DNA from 3 places in the Abyssisolibacter sp. ZYX002 genome. Region 3 is predicted to be linked to each of the others. Evidence: riboswitches for the same ligand, from Rfam matches in the RefSeq annotation. Region 3 holds a riboswitch; each other region holds the start of a gene.

Region 1 (8,414 bases), on a different contig from region 3:
TTATATTTTATGATGAAAATAATAATAATATAAGTGCTAAAATTCATAAAATGCATACTCTATTTTTATTTTAAACGTTTTAGGAGATTGCACCATTTATTTTCCACAAAGGAGATGATGGGTTCTGAAGAATGCAAAGAAGTAATTAATAATAGAGGTACGAGATGGATTAGTTGAAAAGGTCTATGCTAATATTAGTACAGGAGTTGACGTTAAAATTATACAATTATGATTGTGCTGGAAATGAAAATCAGATATCACAGGAAAAAACAAGCGAATTAACGAAAAACATGAAATAATATATTAGGAGAGTGAGAGATGACTAAACTAATAAAGCAAAAAACTGTTAAAAATTTAAAAGAGGAATATACATATAAGACAAAGAACTTAAAGCTACTTTTTTAGTATTGGAAGTAGCTTTAAGTATGTAATAGATGTTAAAAATAATAAAATCATTACTTTACCGAATGGATACCAGATTCCAAATCCTGATGATTTTTAGTAAAGATTTGATACCTTTGGTAAAGAAGGTAGTGAGGAAAATAGAATCAAAAGGGACGGTTGACGGTTCTTTTTGATTTACGATTTATAAAAATAATAAATCCTATAGACTGGAGAGAAGGTGAAAAGAATTGGAGCAAAGAGCTATATTAAAAAGAGCTAGTGAAATTATGGAGGAAGAAGTTATTTTACAAGTTTCTGATATAGAATTTGTATGTTTTGCTAATTTTATACCTTATGAGATAAATGTAGGGGATGAGTACGAGGTATCGCTAGGAATTACTATCTTAGATGATTTTAGTATATCAGAATCTACATCAAAAACAAAAGAGATAGAGCGTATAAATGATGGTTTTGAATATTTAATTAGAGGAAAGTTACAAGAAGGAGGAAAGATTGATGTTGGCATAATTCTTGAAAATGAATTGCTGGTAGAATATAAGTATTTGCTAGGTAAATATGTTGAAATGAAGGTAGATAGAATAAGTGTAGAATTCCTGTAGAGATATTTTTAACTGAATAAAATGGACGGTTTTTTTGATTTAACTAAACTAAATAAACTTTCACACCATGTAATTCCAGTGGATATGAATATTATCCGATTGAATAAAGTTGTGAATATATGAAAGTCAAATATATTAATATTCTTACAAATGAACCTAATTTAACATCAGATAAAGTTTATTTAGTAATTTTTATTGAGTTTAGTAATTTGGAATCTAATTCAGACGATTATATCAAATATATAATAATGAATGATCAAAACATGGTTATACCTTTTATGTTGCAAGGAACTTTGAGGTTGTTTCTGATAAGTTATGCCTATGTTGGATATACAGTATGAAATCTAAAGATAATTTTTCAAATATTCCAATAGATATTACATACAATTAATATAATATTGATAACGAACTAAAATTGAGGGTAGATTAAATCTCCCCTCAATTTTTATTTATTGATAGTTTAACTCTTGAACTTAATTAATCCTTATAACATTACTTATGTATATATAACCAGTAATCTACACTTTTATACTATCAATATTACTTATCATTTGCCTGCTTTTCAAGTAAATAATCATATAAATTAAGTGTATGCTTCTCACTACTTGGACTACCAGCGATATTTGTTATCTTCTGAATAAGCTGTTTATCAATAATTTTATTATTAAATACCTCTTCGTTATGAGAATCTGTATATTTTATCAGTAGGCTTAAAGCATTTCTCAGGTTCATATGATTATTCGTGTAGGATGTAAGATAAACCATCTCGTAAGCACTATGCAAACTATGATATAATCTTGGCTTGTAAAAATCAATATCTTCAGAGTTTAATTGACTATCCGAAAAAATAATAGAGCAAGAGCCTAATAGCTTAGACAAGTGTTCATCAAACATTTTATCTGCTTCTATTTGGACATCAGGTGTAGTATTATAGGTTTTATAAAGTGCAACTGATAAAGCTACACTGACTATTAATAAAAAAACAATGCAAATGGTCTTAAAATTTTTCAAAAAAATCACCTCCTTAACCACAGTATATATTATACAATATATATCATGGAATAAAAAGGCGATAGTTACTATTTTTTATTGAAGGCATACTCAAATAACTTATGAGCATCATTATATATTTCTTCTTTAGTGCTACCTAATATAACAGCTAAATATTCCTTGCCTTCATATGTTGCTGTAGCTATTAGACAGTACCCAGATTTATCTGTATGCCCTGTTTTAAAACCAGTAGCTTCTTTCAAATACCATTTGTTGTTTTTTTGTATAAGAAGATTTGTATTTATCCATAGTCTAAAATCAGGGTCGTTTTTACTATATTGTTTCCAGTCCTTAACTTTCATTTGGTCAGTTTTTACGATCTGGCGAATAGTAGGATTTTTATAAGCTTCGGAAGCTATAACAGCCAAATCTCTAGCTGTAGTATAATGATTTTCATCATGATAACCATCTACAGTAGCAAAATTAGACGAAATAGCGCCTAGTTTTTTAGCTTTTTCATTCATAAGAGTTATGAATCTATCGACAGCTGTGTCCACATCCATAGATTGGTTTTCTTCAGATTTTCTAGCACCATTCACAGCAAAAACATAGGCAGCATCATTGCCAGATGGCACCAACAAAGCATAAAGAAGCTGATTTACACTTAATTTTTCATTATAATCTAATCCAGCCCTACTAGAATCAAAAGATATTTTATTGGCTTCATCACCAACTTTAATTTCATCTTTCAAGTCCAAATAATCAAGTGCAGTAATAGCAGTTAAGATTTTAGTGGTACTAGCTGGATACATTTTTTTATTACCGTTTTTACTATAAATCAATTTAGAAATAGTGGGATCAGCCATGAAAACACTTTGAGCTGTTAAGCCTAGATCAGGAAAAATTAAGCTCTCCATTTCTGAAATACTAAGCGTCTTTTTAGGTGTAGATTTTTTAGCTTCAGCTACCTCTGTATTATCATTACCAGTGCTAGATATGTAATAGTATCCCAAAACACATAAGAATACAATTAAGCATAACCTTATAAAAATTTTAAAAATATTAGTTCTTTTTCTACGTTTAAACATATGCCCTCCTTCGTATATATTAGTAAATACAGTGTAGCATATTAGACGTAAAAATGCCATTAAAAAATATTACAGTTTAATTAAAATATTCAAGTTTGTAATAGTTGGGGATGACTTATGGAGGCTATCCCCAACTATTAATAAAGTAGCGTAGTAATTGAAAACGCTATAAATTTATTTAAAAGCGTCAACTACACCACCGTTATATTTCTCCTTAATGAAGTTTTTGACTTTCTCTGATTGTAAATATTGAATAAGTTTTTGATATACTTTTTTATTTTTTTCATTTTTTCTGATTGCAACAATATTTACATAAGGAGAATCTTTATCTTCTAATATAATAGCATCTTTAACAGGATTCAAATCAGAAGCAAGAGCGAAGTTACCATTTATCACAGCTAAATCTACATCAGGTAGTATTCTTGGTATTTGAGCAGCTTCAAGAAATTTAAACTTTAGATTGTGTGGATTCTTTACGATATCTTTCTCAGTAGCTTTTAGACCAGAGTTTTCCTTAAGCTTGATCAGTCCATTCTTCTCAAGTAGTAAAAAGGCTCTTCCTTGATTAACAGCACCATTTGGTAGTGCTATAGAGCTACCATCTTTGATGTCTTTGATAGACTTTATGCTTTGTGAATATACACCCAGTGGCTCGATATGAACACTGCAAAGAACTTCTAAATCAAGCTTACGCTCTGATTTGAAATCATTGAAGTATGGTGTATGTTGAAAAAAGTTAGCGTCTATTTCTTTATCAGAAAGAGCTATATTTGGCTTGATATAATCATTAAACTCAATAATTTCAAGGTTAATGTTCTCTTTTTTAAGGTCGTCTTTGATTAGAGCCAGTATTTCTCCATGAGGAACAGGTGTAGCACCTATTTTGATTGTGTTTTCCTTAGAACTTTTGTTGCAACCAGTTGATACAAATATAACTAGAGCAAATATAGACAATAAAATATAAAGTTGCTTTTTCATAATAATTACACTCTCCTATCTTTTACTTAAAATATTTTGTGAAACTTTATTTCCTATTAATTGTACACTTTGAACTAATACTATGATGAGGATTACAGATTCAAACATTATATCGGTTTGAAATCTTTGATATCCATATCTAAGAGCTAAATCTCCAAGACCACCACCTCCGATAGCTCCAGCCATAGCACTATAACCTATGATATTGATAATAGTTAGAGTTATACCTAGTACTAATGAAGGTAGTGCTTCGGGCAATAAAACTTTGAAAATTATTTGTCTAGTAGAACATCCCATAGCAATAGAAGCTTCGATAACACCTTTATCAACTTCCTTTAGAGAGTTTTCTACTATCCTAGCTATAAAAGGTGAAGCGGATATAGCTAGGGGAACAATACTTGCTGTAGTACCAATAGAAGTACCTACTATGAGTCTTGAAAGCGGAAAAACCAATATCATCAATATAACAAATGGTAGAGATCTACATATATTGACTATAAAGCTTAGTATAGAATTAAGAGTTCTTTTTTCATATATCCCATTTTTTTCAGTAATAAATAGTAATATACCAAGAGGGAAACCAAGTAAAATAGCAAAACTACTAGATAGTATTACCATATATATAGTTTCAAATAAAGAAGGTAAAACTAAACTAATAAAATTACTCATTACGAATCACCTCCAATCTTATAGATTTTTCATTAAGATAATTTATAGCCTTGTCAATTTCATTATCATCACCTTTAAATGCAACCACCAAAGTTCCTAAACTAGTAGACAATAGCTCATTAATATGGCCCGAAAGAATATTTATAGATATATCAAAAGATTTAATTAAATCAGATATAATAGGTTGGTGAGAGATATCACCATTAAAAATCAATTTATAAACTTTAGAGCTATCAGATAATGTAGCTAGACTTATATCATCTTTAGTCATATGTGATATGAATGCTTTAGCTGTGTTAGATTGAGGATTGCTAAACACCTTGTTAACGGTATCAAGCTCGATTATTTTTCCATTTTCCATGATAGCTACTCTATCACAAATATCTCTGATTACTTCCATTTCATGAGTTATCAATATAATAGTGATATTAAGTTTATTTTGAATATTCTTTAATAGCTTTAAAATTGATTTAGTAGTTTTAGGATCAAGGGCACTAGTAGCTTCGTCACATAATAATATATCTGGGTTATTGGCTAAAGCTCTAGCTATAGCAACTCTTTGCTTTTGACCTCCACTTAACTCGCTTGGATAACTTAAAGCTTTATCACTTAAACCTACTAAGTGTAAAAGTTCTTTAGCCCGTTTATTTATAGTATCTTTATCAAAGCCAGCTATTTCAAGAGGAAATGCTATATTTTTGATAACAGTCCTTGATTTTAATAGATTAAAATGTTGAAATATCATACCTATTTTTTTTCTAAAAACATTTAATTGTTTTTTGTTTATACTGTTTATATCAGTATTGTTAATGAGAATAGTTCCACTTGTGGCTTCCTCTAATCTGTTTATCAACCTGATAAGAGTAGATTTACCAGCACCACTTAAACCTATAATGCCGAAAATTTCATTTTCATTGATATCTAAACTTATGTCGTCAACAGCTGTAGTTACAGTAGAATTGTTGGTATATGTTTTAGTCAGATTTTTTATTTTTATCATATTGCACCTCCAGTTAAATATAAAAAGCTTCTTCCCTAAAAAGAAAGAAGCTACAGACAGTTAGACAAAAACCCAATTTCTGAGTTGTTACTAAAATTTCCGTTGCTCACTTATCTCTAAATAAGCTCTGCCACTCAATTTTAGAACGCCCCCGACTTGTGCTTTTACTACAGTCTAGAAATTTAATGACTTTGTCATAAATAAAATAAAAGCTTCTTTCTAAAAGAAGAAAGAAGCTTTTTAAAAAAAACCGCTTCCCTCATCTTTCGAAATTATTCGCAGGATTTAGCACCTCGTACATAACGTACAGGTTGCCGGGTTTCATAGGGCCAGTCCCTCCACCACTCTTGATAAGGAAATCAAAATTATATTCAGTTATTAAAATCTATTATAGATGTATTCTAAATAAAAGTCAAGAAATTTTAATATATTAACCATTTTAAGTAAAAGAATAACAATAAATCCTGAAATTTGAGGATAGTAGAATGTACACAAGGTGATAAATCAAACTATACTATATTATATTATGTAATATATTTAGTGTGAAAAAATATTAGTTATGGTAGAACAATGTAGATTAAGTCCATATAGCTAAATAACTACAATTAAAAACTAAAGTATTAATACTAAGAGTTTGGCTAGTTTAACAAAGTAAAAATATATCCTTTCAACTATTGAGATTGTTTGATATAGTGATATAATAATCATATATATAAATTAAATAATATCAAAGGTGCTCATAAATAGTGAGCTAAGAGGGAAAGAGGTGAAAAACCCCTACAGCCCCCGCTACTGTAAATAGATATGAAATCTTAATACCACTGACTATGTTGGGAAGGAAAGAGAGTAAAGAAATCTATGAGTCAGGAAACCTGCCTTTGATTGAGGATTGTAACTACTTCGGTGGGAAGTGTGTTAATATTAACATTCGATTATTAAAACACATAATTTCCATATGTGTTTTTTGCATTTAAAAATAAAACATAAGAATTGGAGTGTACAAAGGTGAAAAAAAATATAATGTTTCAAGGAACAGGGTCATCGGTTGGCAAAAGCTTATTAACAGCGGGTTTATGTAGAGTATTAGTTCAGGATGGATACAAAATAGCACCGTTTAAGTCGCAAAATATGGCATTGAATTCATTCGTAACAAAAGATGGCAAGGAAATGGGGAGAGCTCAAGTTGTACAGGCAGAAGCAGCTAACATACAGCCAACAGTAGAAATGAATCCTATACTACTCAAGCCTTCTAGTGATGTTGGATGTCAAGTTATAGTAAATGGACAGGTTTATAAAAATATGGACTCGTTTGACTATTATAACCACAAATCAGAGTTAAAAGAATGTATCATGAAGGCTTATAACAAGCTAGATGAAAAGTATGATGCCATCGTAATAGAAGGAGCAGGTAGTCCGGCAGAGATAAATCTAAGAGATAATGATATAGTAAACATGGGTATGGCAGAAATGGTCGATGCTCCAGTTTTGCTGATTGGAGACATAGATAGAGGGGGAGTATTTGCATCAATATATGGAACGATTAAGCTTTTGACAGAAGAAGAACAAAAGAGGATAAAAGGATTTGTAATAAACAAGTTTAGAGGCAATGTTGATATACTAATGCCGGGAGTAAAGATGATAGAGGAGAAAATAGGTATCCCATGCTTAGGAGTAATACCTTATATGAATCTTAATATAGATGATGAAGACAGCGTGACCGAGAGGTTTAAAGACAAAGGCAATGGAGATATCAATATAGGAGTAATCAAGCTTCCTTATATATCTAATTTTAGTGATTTTACACCACTAGAATTAGAGCATGGCATAAACGTAAGATATATACTAAATCCTAATGATTTTGATGATATTGATTTATTAATAATACCGGGAAGTAAAAATACTATAAAAGATATGAGATATTTATATGATACGGGTTTTGACAAAATTATATATAAACTTCACAAAAAAGGAGTTCCTATAATAGGTATATGTGGAGGATATCAAATATTGGGACAAACAATAAGTGATCCTGAAAATATGGAATCAACCACTAAGCAAATTAATGGACTTGGTCTACTAAGAACTAAAACTGTGATAACAAATAGTAAAGAGACAGTTCAAATTACAGGGATAATTAACAAAGATATAATATTAGGAGATGAACTTAAAAATACAAAAGTAAGTGGCTATGAAATCCATATGGGACAAACGGAGCTATTAGATGCAGTAACGCCATTTATTAAGCTAGAAGATGGTAGATTTGACGGAGCAACTGATGAATCAGGAAATATAATAGGAACATATCTACATGGAATATTTGAAAATGATGATTTTAGAAAGTCAATAATAAAAAAATTACTTAGTAAAAAAGGATTAGAGCTTAAAGAGAATGATATGAGCTATGAAGAATATAAAAAAAGAGAATATGATAAATTAGCTGATTTAGTTAGAAATCATCTAGATATAAGCAAAATAAAAGGTATCATGGGACTATAGTATGCAAAACGTAATAATGCTTACAGTAGCAGTAATATTAGATTTGATATTAGGTGATCCTAACGGATGGCCACATCCTATTATTTATATAGGTAAAATGATTAGGAGTTTAGAATCTAGGATAAGAAAGCAAAAGATAATATCAGAAAAATTAGGAGGTTTTATTTTGCTAATATTAAGTGTAGCTAC
Region 2 (8,414 bases), on a different contig from region 3:
AATACACTTTTAGTCTCATCATCACAGCTATAACACCACCTAAAGATATCCTTCTTGTATCTGAAATATGATATATAATTTTTTATCAAATACAAAACTGCAACTATAAGCCATAACCATATGATATGGTGTATATTAAATACACTGCTATTTTGAGTAGTATCATTATAATCACCTTGTTTTTCTATTGGCTGTACAGGTTCTATATTTTCACTTATATCTCTACCAATGACTATATTCTGTATACTTTGAGGTTTTATATTTATAGGAGCATTTTTTATAGACAAATTAAACGGTATTATAAGCATAACACTAACCATTATCCATACATAGTAACGCCATCTGTTTGAATATCTTTTTTTAGTTAGCGGTGTAACCATTATTATTAACAATACTATTGTTGAAGCAATAAGGGATATTTTTATATAGTTAAAAAAGATTTGAAGCATCACTCATCGTCCTCCTTATGCAAATGTATTAATTCTTCTATTTCTTTTATATCATCATTCGTTAATTTATCATCTGAGCACAAAGATGCTATAAGACTCTTGAATGAATTTTTGTGAAGCTTGCTAAAGAAAGTTTTACTCTCCCACCTTTTATAATCATTCTCATCTATAATATATCCATATTTCTTCGGTCTTCCTTCAACCTCAACTCTTATAAATCCTCTTTTTATTAGTCTAGATAAAAGTTTGTTCAAAGTTGTTACATGCCATTTTTTATTTTGTAACTTATCTAATATCTGGTTTGAAGTCAATGGTTTATTTGAATTCCATATTACTAACATAATAGTGAGCTCTGCATCAGGTAATCTTTCCAAATTTAATCCCTCCAATAAGACAAATGTAATATTACACTTTTAATATTACATTTGTCTTATTAAAATGTCAATAGTATATTTTTCCATGTTGCAGACATTTTATTTAACCTTGTATAATATAATTTGTATATAACATAAAAGTTGAGGAGATGTTTCCATATGATAAAAAAATTCAGATATCTTAAAATAACTTTAGTAATTGTTATAGTATTGCTTTCAGTAACAGTAAGTTATGTTAGCAGTGATAATAATCTAAACTCTATTAACCAAATACCTGATGTTGGATCTTCTAATCCCAATTTCTATCAAATACACTATGTTATACATCATAATATAATGCATCTTAATGAAAGTGGCTTATTTAATCCAAATAAACATATATCAGTAGCAGAACTACTCGATACATTTTCTATATTGATAAATAACAACCCTAATAGCATCAATTACAACAAACTTTGTAGTACATATAATTTAATTAAAAATATTTCTAAACAAGATAATAAACCTTTCAAAATATATGATAGCTATCTTCCTGATATCTTTTTTAAAGTAAAAGATCAAGAAATTATGAACAAACAGCTTACCATGGGAGCTTTTGCTGGCTATATATATAATTTTCTCAATAATGAAAATTTATTGACTAAGACAAAACTAGAAATACTTCCTATTGATAATTCTAACCTTGTTGCCACTAAAAATTTTGTACATACATTGTTAGGAACATACTCCGATAATCATGATCCTATCACTAAAATAGAACTTGCAAATATATTAGAAAGCTCTATATCCATTACTTACGACAATTATGAATACTATCGTTGCCATATCAAAGACACTGCAAATCATAATGCTCTAAAATGCTATAGTGAAGGTATAATGAACATAACTGAAGATGGATTGTTTGAGCCTAACAAAATTATGACTCAAGGAGAGGTAATAACTATAATTGATAAGATCAGCAATCCCCCTGCTCTAACTAGACCTAATTATGAGTATATTAAATACATTCCTATACTTATGTATCATGAAATAAATACTCTCCCACATAAAGGTCCAGCTAGTCTATATGTGAGTAGAGAGAACTTTAGTAAACAGCTTGATTTACTTAAAGATTACAACTATAATACAATATCTATGTCACAGCTTTACAATCACTGGGAAAATAACTATCCTCTACCCAAAAATCCTATAGTGTTAACATTTGATGATGGTTATCCCTCTCATTTTAATTATGCTGCAAATGAACTATCTAAAAGAGGAATGTGCGGAACATTTTATCTTATTACATCAACTTTATTAAATGATACTCCTCGCTCTCCAGATCATGTGAGAAAAATATTCTATGATGGTATGGAGATTGGTAGTCATACAGTAACTCATGTTGATTTTCATTATAATAGTAACGCCAAAATCAGTAAAGAAATTGCTCAGTCTAAAAAAATTCTTGAAAAAATGATAGATTCTAAAATTACTCATTTTTGCTATCCTGCAGGTCATTCTACGGTTTATGGTATAAATGAAGTAAAAAAACATGGATATTTGACTGCTGTTAAAACAAAATATGGTATTAGTAAAAAATCTGACGACTTCTTAACACTAAAGAGATTGAGAATAAACTACTATGATACTGCTAATTATTTCTTGAAAAGATTGGGTGGTAATGTAGCGTACAACGCATCACATCAATAAACTTAAGAGTTTTATTTGTTTATATATTATTCTATTTTATAACTTAACATTTATTGGCTACATTTATATTCACTTTTTAAATATCTGCTTATTAAAATATGTTGACAATTTCGCTTTATTGCATTATACTTAATATAATTTAATAGTCTTATTAAGAGTGACTGAGGGATCTGGCCCTACGAAGTCCAGCAACCTACTATAAGTAAGGTGCTAAAACCAGCGGCTATGCCGAGTGATAAGAGATGATTATAACCCTCTTTTCATTAAAGAGGTTTTTTTATTTTATAAAACAATTAAATATTTCTTATTGAGAGTGACTGAGGGATCTGGCCCTATGAAGTCCAGCAACCTACTGCAAGTAAAGGTGCTAAAACCAGCGGTTTATTAACCGAATGATAAGAGCTTAAATAGAAACTCTCTTATCTTAAGAGAGTTTTATTTTTACTCAAAATTAACAGATTCGTTACTTATAGATAACTGTATCATCAATAATAAATAGTATTGTTTATATTACTTTACTCATAAAAAAGGAGAGATTATAATGTATATTAGAGATATGTTTGACAAAGAAAAATCACTTATTTCGCTAGAAATATTTCCACCAAAAAAAGAATCAAAAATCGAAACAATTTATGATACTATATTCAAACTCAAAGAACTAAGACCAGATTTTATAAGCGTGACATATGGTGCTGGAGGTAGTACTAAAGATACAACGATTGATGTTTCATCATTTATTCATAGAATTTCAAATGTTCCATCATTGGCTCATTTGACATGTCTAACTTCAAATAAAGAGGAACTCAATATCACCTTAGATAGTTTGCATAAACAAGGAGTAAAAAACATACTAGCTTTACGAGGAGACTATCCTTTAGAAGGCTACCATGAAAATCATGGTTTTAAATATGCTTCTGATTTAGTAAAGCACATTAAAGAAAATTATGATTTTTGCATAGGAGGAGCGTGCTATCCAGAAAAGCATTTGGAGTGCGAATCTTTACACCAAGATATTGATAACTTAAAACAGAAAGTAGACTCTGGAGTTGAATTTTTAATTTCACAGCTATTTTTTGATAATAATTTATTCTACGAGTATAAAGATAAAGTTAGAAAGAAAAATATTAATGTTCCTATTTTAGCAGGTGTTTTACCAATTCTTAATAAAAATCAAGTTAAGAGGATTATTGAGCTTACTGGTTGTTCATTGCCTAAGAAAATCAAAAAGATTATAGAAAAATACGAACATTCACCAAATGCTTTAAGAGAAGCTGGTTTAGCATATGCAATCGAGCAAATTATTGATTTATTGTCATGGGATACAGACGGTATCCATATCTATACTATGAATAAACCAAAGGCAACTAGTCATATTTTAAATAATATAAAAGCGATAAGAGGAGTTGTATGTGATGAATGTGCATGCTAACAAGCGTGTTGGTCCATTAAATATTGACCGTAATGAAGTTTTGCGTTATCTTAGATATAAAAGCTCTGACATTGATAAATACACAATGGACATGATAACTGAATGTATCAAGGAAGTGAAATCTATTTCTAGTGGTAACTATATTTATAAACTTTTTGATATAGACATCGAATACAATATTTATCTTTATGAATGTGATACGGAAATAGTTAGTGAAAATTTAAAACAGCATTTAAGCAATTGTGATAAGTGCGCAATTATTGGTGCTACTTTAGGTATTGATATTGATAATAAAATACGATATTATAGTAAAACAAACCTTACAAAGGCTATCATTTTTGATGCTTGCGCTACAACTGCAATAGAATCTTTAGCTGACTTTGTAAGTTCATCAATAGAAGATATGGTTTCCAAGAAAAACTATAAAACAACCTCTAGATTTAGTCCCGGTTATGGAGATTTGTCTCTCGATTATCAATCCAAAATATTAAGGGTAATTGAGGGTAATACTATAGGGCTAACATGCAATGACAATAATATTCTTATACCTAGAAAATCAATTACGGCTTTCATAGGTATAGGTAAAAAAATACTAAAAAAGAGTACTAGTTGTAACAATTGTAACTTGAGTAAAGACTGTATGTATACAAAGGATGGGGATATATATGAATGTACTAAAAAAGTTAGGTAAAGACTTTATATTTCTGGATGGTTCTATGGGTACTATGCTTCAAAGCTATGGTATGAGAGCAGGTGAGATACCAGAAAAATATAATATCAAAAAACCAAATACTATACTAAATATACACAAAGCATATGTTAATGCAGGTGCTGATATAATAACAACAAATACTTTTGGAGCAAATGCATATAAGCTGAAAGATTCAATCTACAGTGTAGATGAAATCATCAATAATGCTGTAATGCTAGCTAAAAAATCAGTCACACATCAACTAATTGCTTTAGATATTGGCCCACTCGGTCAATTGTTAAGTCCATTGGGCACGCTAAGCTTTGATGATGCTTATGAAATGTTTAAGCAACAAGTTATAGCTGGTGATAATGCAGGAGCTGATATAATCTTAATCGAAACTATGAGCGATTTATATGAAGCTAAAGCAGCTATACTAGCAGCCAAAGAAAACTCTAATTTACCTATTTTCTGCACTATGACATTTGGAGAAAATATGAGGACTTTAACTGGCACTGATCCCCTAACGATGGTAGAGGTACTTGATGGTCTAGGTGTAGATGCTTTAGGTATAAACTGTTCACTAGGCCCAAAGCAAATATCTAGCGTAGTAAAAGAAATAGTTAAGTACTCTAATAAACCTGTTATCGTACAGCCTAACGCTGGACTACCTGAGATAGTAAATGGAGAAACAAGATATACTTTAGATTCATGTCAATATGCACAAGAGCTTGCGGACATTGCAAATATTGGTGGTGCGGTATTCGGAGGTTGCTGTGGCACAAATCCAGAGTATATTAGTAAAGTTATTACTTTGTTAAAAAATAAAAAGCCTTTAAAATCATCTAACTCAAAGTTAACAACTGCAACTTCAAGCACAAAAACGGTTATAGTTGATGAAAAAATATGCATTATTGGAGAAAGGATAAACCCTACTGGTAAACCAAGACTTAAAGCTTCTATAAATAGCAATGATTATAGCTATGTTATACAAGAAGCTATAAAGCAAGTAGATAGCGGAGCTGATATCTTAGACATAAATATCGGGATACCTGGGATTGACGAGATTCAAAAAATGAAGGATGTAATATTTGAACTTCAATCTATAATTGATACACCTTTGCAAATTGATAGTATGAAAGCTAAAGTAATAGAAACTGCTGTTAGATACTATAATGGTAAACCAATTATTAATTCAGTTAACGGAAAGCAAGAAAGCTTAGACTTTATTTTACCTATAGCAAAGAAATATGGCGCTTTAGTTGTAGGTTTAACTCTAGATGAAAATGGTCTGCCTAAAACTATAAATAAACGTGTAGAGATTGCTGAAAAAATAATAAATGAAGCCAAAAAATACAAAATACCAGAAGAAAACATTCTAATAGACTGCTTGACATTGACAGCTTCTTCTAACCAAAAAGCAGTGTTAGAAACTTTAAATGCTATAAAAATCATTAAATCAAAGTATAACGTAAAGACAACTTTAGGTGCTAGTAACGTTTCGTTTGGTCTTCCAAACCGTAATCTAATCAACAGTACATTTTTATCAATGGCACTTAGTTATGGTTTAGATGCTCCAATAACTGATCCAACTGTTAAATCTTTAAAAGATACAATTATGTCTTATAGAGTTTTAGCGAATATAGATCATGGATGCGAAGACTTTATATCTACTTATTCAAAAACTGATTCAACGCTAGAAGTTGTCACAAAAAATGATGACACTCTTTCTCTTGTCGATATAATAATCAAAGGACTAAAAGATAAAGCAGAAGATAAAACACTAAAGTTACTAAATACCTTAGAGCCTATGAATATAGTAAATAATCACTTAATAAAAGCTTTAGATATAGTTGGAGATAGGTATGAAAATGAAACTATTTTTCTACCTCAATTAATTAGAAGTGCTGAGACAGTAAAAATCGCTTTTGATGCAATTAAAAATCACTTACTTGAATCAGGCAATATGGACATATCTAAAGGCACTATAATACTTGCAACAGTAAAAGGTGATGTTCATGATATAGGTAAAAATATAGTTAAGATACTGCTTGAGAATTATGGTTATAAAATTATTGATTTAGGTAAAGATGTTTCTAAAGAAAAAATAATAAGTTCTATCACCGATGAAAATGCCAAGCTAGTCGGACTTAGTGCTTTAATGACAACAACTGTTCCTTCAATGGAAGAAATCATCAATGCTGTTAGAGAATTAGATGATTCTATAAGCATAATGGTGGGTGGTGCTGTATTGACTGAAATTTATGCTAAAAAAATAGGTGCTCATTACTACGGAAAAGATGCTAAGGAAGCTGTGCGTATTGCTGATATGGTATTTGAAAAAAAATTATAGCACTCTTAACTATATTAGTTCAGCCTTTAAAAAGTGTAACATTTAAAAAATATTATAAATGGGGTGACTTGATGAAAAAAACTTTTAACTTTATCATTATATTAATTGTTATATTATTAAGTTTGACAGCATGCAAGCAAGATACTAATTCTATAAAAAATACAAATGAAGGCGTGCGCCCACCGTTAATAGTATATAAGAATGTATTATACCAAACAACAGGAAAAGAAGAACCTTTTAGTAATGAGTTTACACTTATTGGAGAAATACAAAAGAAAATAAATCACAACGAGCTACCAAAAAAAGAGCTTCATTCAAATGTATTAAAGAACTAAAGTATATACTAAAAAGAACATAAATGAAGCTGTATATATTGAATATACAGATAATAAGTTAATACGGTATGTAGTTTCACAAAGTAAATAATCTTAGATTTCTCTCTGCTAGTTCAAATGCTTTAGTAGCGACAGTCTAGTGATATGGCTTTGCATATTTTCAAGTACAGCAAGGACATAATAATAGTAATAAATTACACGTTAAGAGGTGCCCTAATGAAGAGTAATTCTTTTATATCTAATAAGGAAAAGCTGTATATTTTTATAAAGTTTCTTGTAACTTCTATATCTACATTACTTTCGTTTTTAATACCTATTGTAATAAAGAATATAATTGATCATAAGGAATCTGGATTTGATCGGAAACAATTATTGTTATACGCAATCATATATATAGTTGTATATATAGTAAAAACTCTATTGGGAATTATTATAACTAGACAAAAGTTCATGTTATTGCAAAGCTTACAAAAGCAAGTATTTCGTAAAATTATGGTATTGAAAACTAAAAGAATAGGCAATACCTCATCAGGTCAGTTAATAGAGGTCATAGATAAGGATGTAAACAATGCCAGTACTTATTATTTCGAGGCATACCCTGATATTATACTCTCTGTTATAAACTTTTTGGGTAGTATTATTATTATATTTTATTTAGATATATTAATTACCATTGTTATTATTGTAGCACTTCTTTTATTAGCCGTTATTATAGTACCTATGTATATCTATTTAGCCAAATTTACCGAAAAAGAGTATGAAAATCATAAAGGCTTTATTGTATTTTTAAATAACATAATTAAAAGTTTGCCCCTCATAAAAGCAAGTGGAACAGAAGACGTTGAGATTGATATGGCTAATAAACATTTTGATAAGTCATTTAAAAATACTATTAAATCATTATCTATGGAAAGATTTGTAACTCCTATCATAGCCAGTACTTTTATTATAATAATTGGTGGCATTGTTGTATTTATATCTTTCAGAATTTCTATGGGCTTAATTACTATAGGAGAACTCACAGCTTATATCTTATATGCCCTAAAAGGGATAGTCCCATTATTGTTGATTATATTTAAATCAAAAGAGCTGGT
Region 3 (8,414 bases):
TAACATATGAAGATAAGGATACAATAAAACCTTGGGCACTAGAATATGTTAAGTCTGTTACAGCAAAGAATTTCTTTTATGGTTTTGAGGATAACAAGTTTAGACCAAACTATAATATAACAAGAGAAGAAATGTCAAAAATATTAAGTACTATTGTTGGACTAGACGATCTTGACATAAAACTTAATTATAAAGATTTAGATAAAGCTTCACCAAAAAATGTACAGTATATTATGAATGTTCATAGCAAGAATTTAATGAATGGCGATACTAAAAACAACTTTAACCCAAATAAGCCGTTGACTAGACAAGAAGCATGTAAAATAATAGTGGGGCTTTTAGATTATATTGATAAAGTTAAAAAATAATATTAGCTATAAGATATTAAAGACCTAAATCACAACGATAATTGTGATTTAGGTCTTTAACAATTAAAACATAATAGTCATTTCTATGTAGTAGGATAAAGAACAGTTTAATTCTTGTAAAACATAAGTATTAATTTATCAAGTTCTTGACTTATCCTGAGTAATTCATTAGCTGGAAGATTTTCGTCAATAGCTTTTTCTAAAGTATAACGTAGTTTGTTTATCTTATCTTTGGTGGTGTTTTCCGAGCAATTTTTTTTCATGATTTTCTCCTAATAGTTAACCTTAAAAATTTAGATATTATACGTGCAAATAGCCCATCAAAAAATAAATATACCATAATAAAAGTGTTGTTTATATAGTAAAATGGGACTAAATTTCAAATTATTCAAGTAATCCCAAGGTTATACTTGATAAAATGCATAAATAAGTAACAAGTGGTAAAAATAAAAGCCAAGGAGGTGTTTATATGAAGAAAAACATACTTTCAATTGGCGTTATATTTTTAACTATTCTAGCAATATGTGTTATAGTTTATATACAAAAACAAGAAGATAACATTGATATAAAAGATAGCTCTAAGGAGCAGATTACAGAAAATACAAACGAAAACAAAGAAGAAAATAGTTTTATTAAGAAGAATGGACTTATATTAAAATAGTTTGTAGGAGATCTAAAACAGTGTTTAGATCTCCTAGTTTGTTCTATTCAAATAATTTCTTAAAAGAATAATTTATTTTATCATTATTTACAGTAAACATTAGATATTTCATTTTCATAAAATTATTAGCAGTATAGTTATTATTTATATGAATATACCTTATGCCATCTTTAAATTGAGTTTTATCCTCATTTCCTGTTTGTACTACCCATATATCCTTATTATCTTTATTATCCTTAAGTATTTTATGAAATAGATTTGCCTCAAGGTTATCGGAAAAACCATTTGATCCAAACACAGGTTTAGGTAATGAAATTATTATATTTTTTGCATTTGAGTTCTTAATATTATTTAAAAACTCTGTCCATTGGTAAGGATTTGTTTGTCTTATTCCACCTTCAGTATCGTTAATTTGCATAAAAAGTGTAGTGCCAATAGTGTGTGTTGAAAAGCCATCCTTAGGCTTTAGAACTTGCTTGCTTTTTATATTTCCAAAATCACCTGGCATCTTGTCTAGTATAATACTTATATCAAATGAATTTAAAGCAAGATTCAATCTATTAGCTATTTGGTAATCTAATAGGTTGTTAAGACTTGCAACACCTGATGTAATAGCAATATTATATCCGTTTTCAGTTTTATCAACCAATTGCTTTTTGCTATCGACTATTTCAGTTTCATTAGGAGCATTTGCTTTTTCATAAGAATATGGTGTATGATAGAGAGATTTTAGACCATCTATAATGATAAAACTATTGTTCATATTCACGGGGCTTGTCTCAGCTACGTATATTTTCTTAATAGTTATTGGATAACTAATATAAGAAGGAATCTTTGCAGTTACCCATTTCCATTTACTCCAATCAATATGATTAGCTAAAGTCAATCTATGAGTCTTTCCTTTGTTATCCAATATTTCAGCTCTAAGCCAGTGATTATCATTGTTTCCGTAAACCCATAAACCTAGCTTGTCCGCTTTATTCTTTAGTGTTATACCACCATCTCTTAAAACCGCATAAGCTGCAGAAGTACCTTCAGCTTTTGTAAAGTCATAGTTAAGTTTTAACGAATTTTGACCATCTTTTTCTTTTGGGCTACTAATCACACTACCTTCCACTGTTTTAGGATAACTGTCAAAGGTTACACCATTAGCACTTTCAAAAGCATCTAGCATTTTCATTATATAACCAACAGAAAAATAGAAATTTTTAGAGGCACCACCTACCTGAGCATTTAAAATTCCACTAGAAGGTGTTTTGTTAGTATATAAAACTCCATCTTTAACTTCACCGATATTCCCATAAACTTTCCATGTTATATCATTAGGATCTATTATCGTAGAAAATCCATTGTCATTTAAACCATAAACTTTCTTTATTAAATCTTTTAATACTATTTTACCGTTTATATCAACGTCAAAATCATATCTATCTGATTGTATTTCCTTTACACTATCTAGTACCTTAATATCGACTTCAGATTTGATACCTTTATATTTTGCATATAATTTACCTGACCCAACTTTTTTAGGAGTAAACTTGTTGGAAGATATAACGCCATCTATATTGGAAGAATATATAACATCATCTTGTTTAATTTGTATTGGGTTATTGTGTATATCATATCCTTTAACAAAAAAACTTTTAGATGTTCCTAGTAACATGCTATTGCTATCTGATGATATCTCAATTCTATTTAGTGCTTCTATAGGAGCATTATTAAATATTCCAAGACCATTAATTACTCTTCTTTGGCTTCCATCAGAAGGGTAATTAATTAACTTTGTAGTATCTTTGTCTAGAGGAGATAATACCATAGTAGTAGAGCCTCCACCATCAAAGTTAATAGCATTGTATGAACCTAGTTCACTCATTAATTCAGTTATTTCTGCTTGGGTGAGACCTTTAAAAGAAGTATGTCTACCGTCAACCGTAACAATGATTAGTTCGTTACCATCTTTAGTTATACCTACAGAAGTTCTAGGTTGTTTTCCTCGCATATTTATAGCATAATCTTTTACTGCTACCCCGTTTTTTATAAGTACAGAGCCACCTCCTACAGCGGCAGAGATATCAGAAATATCTCTAGAAGTATTCATTTGCAAAGAAACAGTATCGCCTATCTTAAAATGCTGTATAAGCTGTTCTCCTGCAAAGCCTCTTCCAGTAAGAACATAACCATTTTGAGGCATCTGGAGTGGAGCATGTCCAGTTTGTATGTTTACTACAGTATTATCCACAACCACAACCTCAGTTAGATCTTTAAAATATCTATTTCCTACTGTCTTATCGGACCAATTGCTATCAAACATCATAATTCCTTCATATTTTCCACCATCTTTATTGATTGAATAAACTCTCAAAGGTGGCTTGCCTTGTGGTATTATCTGCATATTCCAAGTCAAAAAATCTATAAACGGAACTTTTTGATTATTTAGAAATAGAATTGGAAAAGGTTTATCCGAGTTATTAGGAGATGATACAAATTCACTATCTTTTATGACAGGACCAATAGGTGTGGAGAAGTGTGTTGTATAAAAGAAATCGGCATTTATACCAGCTATAGCATTCCAGTCTTTGACCATGTTTCCTATAGTATCTCTATGTATTATTCCTTTTTTACTAAATAACGGTTTAATATTAGTATACTCATCTGACAAATTAACCCTTAAAACATTTATATTAACCCAGCCAGTAGAGGTAAATCTTCTAATGGTTTCATGAGATAAACCACTAGATATAGTTTTTTTGTCTTTATCTTGATATATCATAAACTGATCCACTGCATATGTACTAGATGTGCATATAAGTACGGCAAGTGATATAGCTACAGTAGACAAAAACTTTCTAAGAGCATTGTTCATCATATCACATCCTTTGCTATATTATTTTTTATTAAAACCATAGTTTAAACTGCTCTTTATTTTGTAAAGAAGTTAAAATTTTATCCCTAGCATCCGGAATTAGCTTATTCATATGTGAGAAAAGTTCTTTAATTTCCTCTCGCTTAGTGTTTTTGTCAGCAGGGCATACACTCTCAACTACAGGTATATTATGCCTAACTAGAGCATTTTTAACTTCATGCTCTGGAAGATATATCATAGGTCTAATAACATGTATATTTTTCCTAGATAAGTACGTCTTAGGTAAAAATGTACTTATTCTACCAGTGTAAAACATATTTAAAAACAGTGTTTCTATAGCATCATCCAAATGATGGCCTAGTGCTAATATGTTATAGTTACTTTCAGATATCAGATCATTAAGGGCACCTCTTCTCATTTTAGCACACAGAGAACAAGGATTTTTTTCCTTTCTAACATCAAACACTATTTTTCCAATCTCCGTTTCTTTTATTTCAAATTCAACATCTATTTTTTTACAAAAATCTTTAACAGCAGTTAGGTCAAAATCATCAAAACCTAAGGTAACACTAAAGGCCTTCAGATTATACTTAACGGGGCTAAAATGTTGAAATAATTTTAGTCCATATAGTAAAACCATACTGTCTTTTCCACCAGAAACTCCGACAGCTACATTATCTCCATCTTTAATCATTTCATAATCTTGTACTGCTTTTCTTATAGCACCTAAAACTTTCTTCAATATTCCATTCCTTTCATATACAGCGTATAGCATTAATTATAATATATAATTATTATATAAGCATTACAAATAAATTACAAAAGAATTAATTAACATGGTAGTAATTACATAGAATTTTAAGAATATGGGCGGTACACATAGACATCGGACAGTATTAATGATAATATAAATGTGTGATATTATATATAAGATGTAAAGTATTAAAAAAGATTGTTTATTTAACAGTTATCAGATTGATTATATATAATTATTTACTTAGGGGTAACTAATATTACATAGTGATTACGATAATTAGTATATCCGCGTTTACGCATGTTATTTATTTAATTGCAATTAATATAATTAGCTAACAATAGGTATATTTAATAACTATACAGTAATCACAAAGAACGAGGATAATTACATGAAAAAATATGTTTTAGTTTTTTTAATGTCGATGGTTCCAATAGTAGAGTTAAGAGGGGCAATTCCAGTTGGTGTATCAATGGGAATAGATCCTACCCTTAGCTTGTTTATAAGTATTGTAGGGAATTGCCTGTTAGTGCCAATATTGCTAAAAACAATATTACCAATACTGAGGTTTTTTTATAGAATAGAATATTTTAAGAAATATGTTATTTGGGTACATAAAAGAACGATGAGTAAGAGCGAAAGAGTAAAAAAATACGAGGTCTTTGGTTTATTTTTGTTAGTGGCAATACCTGTTCCATCTACAGGGGTTTATACAGGTTGCTTGGTCGCAACATTACTTAGGATTAAATACAAAGATGCATTAAAAGCTATCTTGTCAGGAGTAATAACATCTGGAATGATTGTTTACGTCTTAAGCGTCGTTATTATTAATTAAAGACACAAAAAACCAAAAAAATGTAAAAAAGTATTGCAACATTTATGAACATATGCTATTATAAGAGAGAACGTAAAACTAAATAAGTAACCTTATTAAGAGTGACTGAGGGAATAGGCCCTATGAAGTCCAGCAACCGACTATTACTAGCAATAATAGGAAAGGTGCTAAATCCTACAGATATTACATCTGAAAGATGAGGAAGTGCTATAGACAACTCTTCCTTAAGGAAGAGATTTTTTAATTTGAACAACTTTAGATATGACATAGATACATATAGCAGTTCCTTTGAGATTTGCTATAACAGGCAAATCTTGGGTCACGATGGGAGTTGATTCCACTTACTATTCGTTTAAAAAATAAAATTAGGGGGTTGTATTATGAGACAATGGTTATTTACATCTGAATCTGTAACAGAAGGCCATCCAGATAAAATGTGCGATCAGATATCAGATGCAATACTAGACACAATCTTATCAAAAGATCCAAATTCTAGAGTTGCATGCGAAACATCCGTAACGACAGGATTAGTATTAGTGTCTGGAGAGATATCAACAAGTTGCTATGTTGATATACCAAAGATAGTTAGGCAGACAGTAAAAGATATAGGTTATACAAGAGCTAAATATGGTTTTGATGGAGATACTTGCGCAGTTATTACATCTATAGACGAGCAATCACCAGATATAGCTATGGGCGTTGATGAAGGGTTTGAAAGTAAAAAAGGAGAAATAAATGATTCTGAAAATGCTACAGGTGCAGGGGATCAAGGTATAATGTTCGGATTTGCGTGTAACGAAACACCTGAGCTTATGCCATTACCTATTTCATTGGCACACAAATTAGCTAGAAGACTTGCAGAGGTAAGAAAAAATGGTACCCTCAAATATCTAAGACCAGATGGAAAGACACAAGTTACAATAGAGTATCATGATGATAAACCTCATAGAGTAGATACAATAGTTATATCTACACAACATTGTCCTGATGTTGAATTAGAGACAATAGAAAAAGATTTGATAGAAAAAGTTGTAAAAGAAGTAGTGCCAACTAAATTCTTAGATGATAACACTAGATTCCTAATCAATCCTACAGGAAGATTTGTAATAGGTGGACCTCAAGGAGATGCAGGATTAACAGGAAGAAAGATTATAGTAGATACTTATGGTGGATACTCTCGTCATGGAGGAGGAGCTTTCTCAGGAAAAGATCCTACAAAAGTTGATAGATCTGCAGCTTATGCAGCTAGATATGTTGCTAAAAACATAGTTGCAGCAGGGCTTGCTGACAAATGTGAAGTACAGCTAGCTTATGCTATAGGAGTAGCATATCCTGTTTCAATATATGTAGATACTTTTGGCACAGGAAAAATTGATGAGGAAAAGATAGAACAATTAATCAAAGATAATTTTGATTTAAGACCAGCAGCAATAATTAGAGACTTAGAATTAAAAAGAGGGATATACAAGCAAACAGCTGCATATGGACATTTCGGAAGAACAGACATAGATTTACCTTGGGAAAAAACAGATAAAGTAGATGTATTAAAGAAAGAAGCAAATTTATAAATAGCTAAGTAACAAAAGATCAGTAGATTGAGTACAATGTATTAACCATATATTTTATTATTAAGCGATAGCTTTAGAATGAAGGTGATACATTGTTGATTCTACTGGTTTCTGTTTTTATATACGTTTTTTTTGTTTACGGAATAATACAATTTATTATGGAAGTTGGCTGTAATTTCGCATATAAGAAACATATAAAAGATAAAATATGTATATACGTAGAAGAACCAGAAACTATTGAGTATACACTCAGAATGGTTAAAGATAAATTTTCATATATTTGCTTAGTGTTTGAAGAAAAAGATGATTTAACAGAAGAAATCGCAAGGAAATTGATTGATGAAAATAGATTGGAAATAAGGTATATAGACAATGAATAGGTTTATACCTAGAGAGCAGTTATATTTGTATCTCTAGGTTTTTTTATTTATAGGTATATGTATAAATAAAAAATACTATAAGCTAAATTATGGTATAATAATTTAAAACGAAGAAAAATGATAAGAGCTTTTGGAGGTTTTATATTTGGTAAGCTTACAAGGTACTGTAGAGGAAATTATTTTTAAGAACGAATCAAATGGATATATAGTAGCTGTAATAGAAACAGAAGATGATATAGTAACTATTGTTGGATGTATACCCATAATAAATATAGGAGATACCCTTAATGTACAGGGCGAATGGGATTACCACTCAAAATTTGGGCAGCAATTGAAAGTACAATCATATGAAAAAATTCAGCCTACAACAACGAGTGGTATAGAAAAATATCTCGCTTCAGGCTTAATACCAGGTATTGGACCTAAAATGGCAAAGAAAATAGTAGAGCATTTTGGTGAAGATGCATTAGATGTATTACAATATAGTCCTGATAAAATTACGCAGATACAAGGTATAGGGAAGAAAAAAGCCGAGAAAATTTCCCAAGCATTTGCTGAGCAAAGGAACTTGAAAAATATTATAATGTTTTTGCAGAAACACAATATCACTACAGGTTACGCTGTGAAAATATATAAACAATATGGAGAAGAAGCAGTAGCAATTCTAAAAGAAAATCCGTATCAGCTTACAGAAACTATACATGGTATAGGGTTTAAACTAGCGGATAATATAGCCACAAATATGGGTATAGATAAAACTTCTATATATAGAATTTCTGCAGGCATAAAGTATGTAATAATGAATCATTCATCATCAGGACATACATATGTGCCAAAAGAGGAATTAATCGCAAAAAGCTCAGAATTATTAACAGTAAATACTGAGTTAGTAGAAGAAGGCATTACTTCATTAGCAATAAACCAAGAGATAAAACTTGAGATTAGTGATAAAGATACAAGAGTATATTATATGCCATTTTATATA

Evidence for each region. Region 3 has a riboswitch for S-adenosylmethionine ahead of metK (methionine adenosyltransferase). Riboswitches for the same ligand answer to the same signal wherever they lie in the genome.
Region 1: another riboswitch for S-adenosylmethionine. It lies ahead of P3X86_RS10970 (methionine ABC transporter ATP-binding protein); the one in region 3 lies ahead of metK (methionine adenosyltransferase).
Region 2: another riboswitch for S-adenosylmethionine. It lies ahead of metF (methylenetetrahydrofolate reductase [NAD(P)H]); the one in region 3 lies ahead of metK (methionine adenosyltransferase).

What each region holds. Positions count from the first base shown of each region.
Region 1 covers NZ_JARMXH010000003.1:191,786-200,199, forward strand. The annotation lists gene P3X86_RS10935 (hypothetical protein) at 1-74, shown strand, start outside; gene P3X86_RS10940 (hypothetical protein) at 174-299, shown strand; gene P3X86_RS10945 (hypothetical protein) at 633-1,004, shown strand; gene P3X86_RS10950 (hypothetical protein) at 1,545-2,015, opposite strand; gene P3X86_RS10955 (D-alanyl-D-alanine carboxypeptidase family protein) at 2,084-3,082, opposite strand; gene P3X86_RS10960 (MetQ/NlpA family ABC transporter substrate-binding protein) at 3,257-4,066, opposite strand; gene P3X86_RS10965 (methionine ABC transporter permease) at 4,076-4,729, opposite strand; gene P3X86_RS10970 (methionine ABC transporter ATP-binding protein) at 4,722-5,729, opposite strand; SAM riboswitch class I at 5,986-6,086, opposite strand; cobalamin riboswitch at 6,444-6,623, shown strand; gene P3X86_RS10975 (cobyric acid synthase) at 6,750-8,225, shown strand; gene cbiB (adenosylcobinamide-phosphate synthase CbiB) at 8,227-8,414, shown strand, end outside.
Region 2 covers NZ_JARMXH010000002.1:596,883-605,296, forward strand. The annotation lists gene P3X86_RS08805 (M56 family metallopeptidase) at 1-449, opposite strand, end outside; gene P3X86_RS08810 (BlaI/MecI/CopY family transcriptional regulator) at 449-823, opposite strand; gene P3X86_RS08815 (polysaccharide deacetylase family protein) at 983-2,512, shown strand; SAM riboswitch class I at 2,658-2,754, shown strand; SAM riboswitch class I at 2,814-2,914, shown strand; gene metF (methylenetetrahydrofolate reductase [NAD(P)H]) at 3,054-3,941, shown strand; gene P3X86_RS08825 (methionine synthase) at 3,925-4,632, shown strand; gene P3X86_RS08830 (homocysteine S-methyltransferase family protein) at 4,607-6,985, shown strand; gene P3X86_RS08835 (hypothetical protein) at 7,057-7,320, shown strand; gene P3X86_RS08840 (ABC transporter ATP-binding protein) at 7,537-8,414, shown strand, end outside.
Region 3 covers NZ_JARMXH010000010.1:98,893-107,306, reverse strand. The annotation lists gene P3X86_RS19230 (S-layer homology domain-containing protein) at 1-368, shown strand, start outside; gene P3X86_RS19225 (aspartyl-phosphate phosphatase Spo0E family protein) at 476-631, opposite strand; gene P3X86_RS19220 (hypothetical protein) at 838-1,029, shown strand; gene P3X86_RS19215 (phosphodiester glycosidase family protein) at 1,073-3,895, opposite strand; gene P3X86_RS19210 (tRNA lysidine(34) synthetase) at 3,924-4,634, opposite strand; gene P3X86_RS19205 (COG2426 family protein) at 5,038-5,481, shown strand; SAM riboswitch class I at 5,571-5,684, shown strand; gene metK (methionine adenosyltransferase) at 5,862-7,049, shown strand; gene P3X86_RS19195 (hypothetical protein) at 7,145-7,429, shown strand; gene recD2 (SF1B family DNA helicase RecD2) at 7,575-8,414, shown strand, end outside.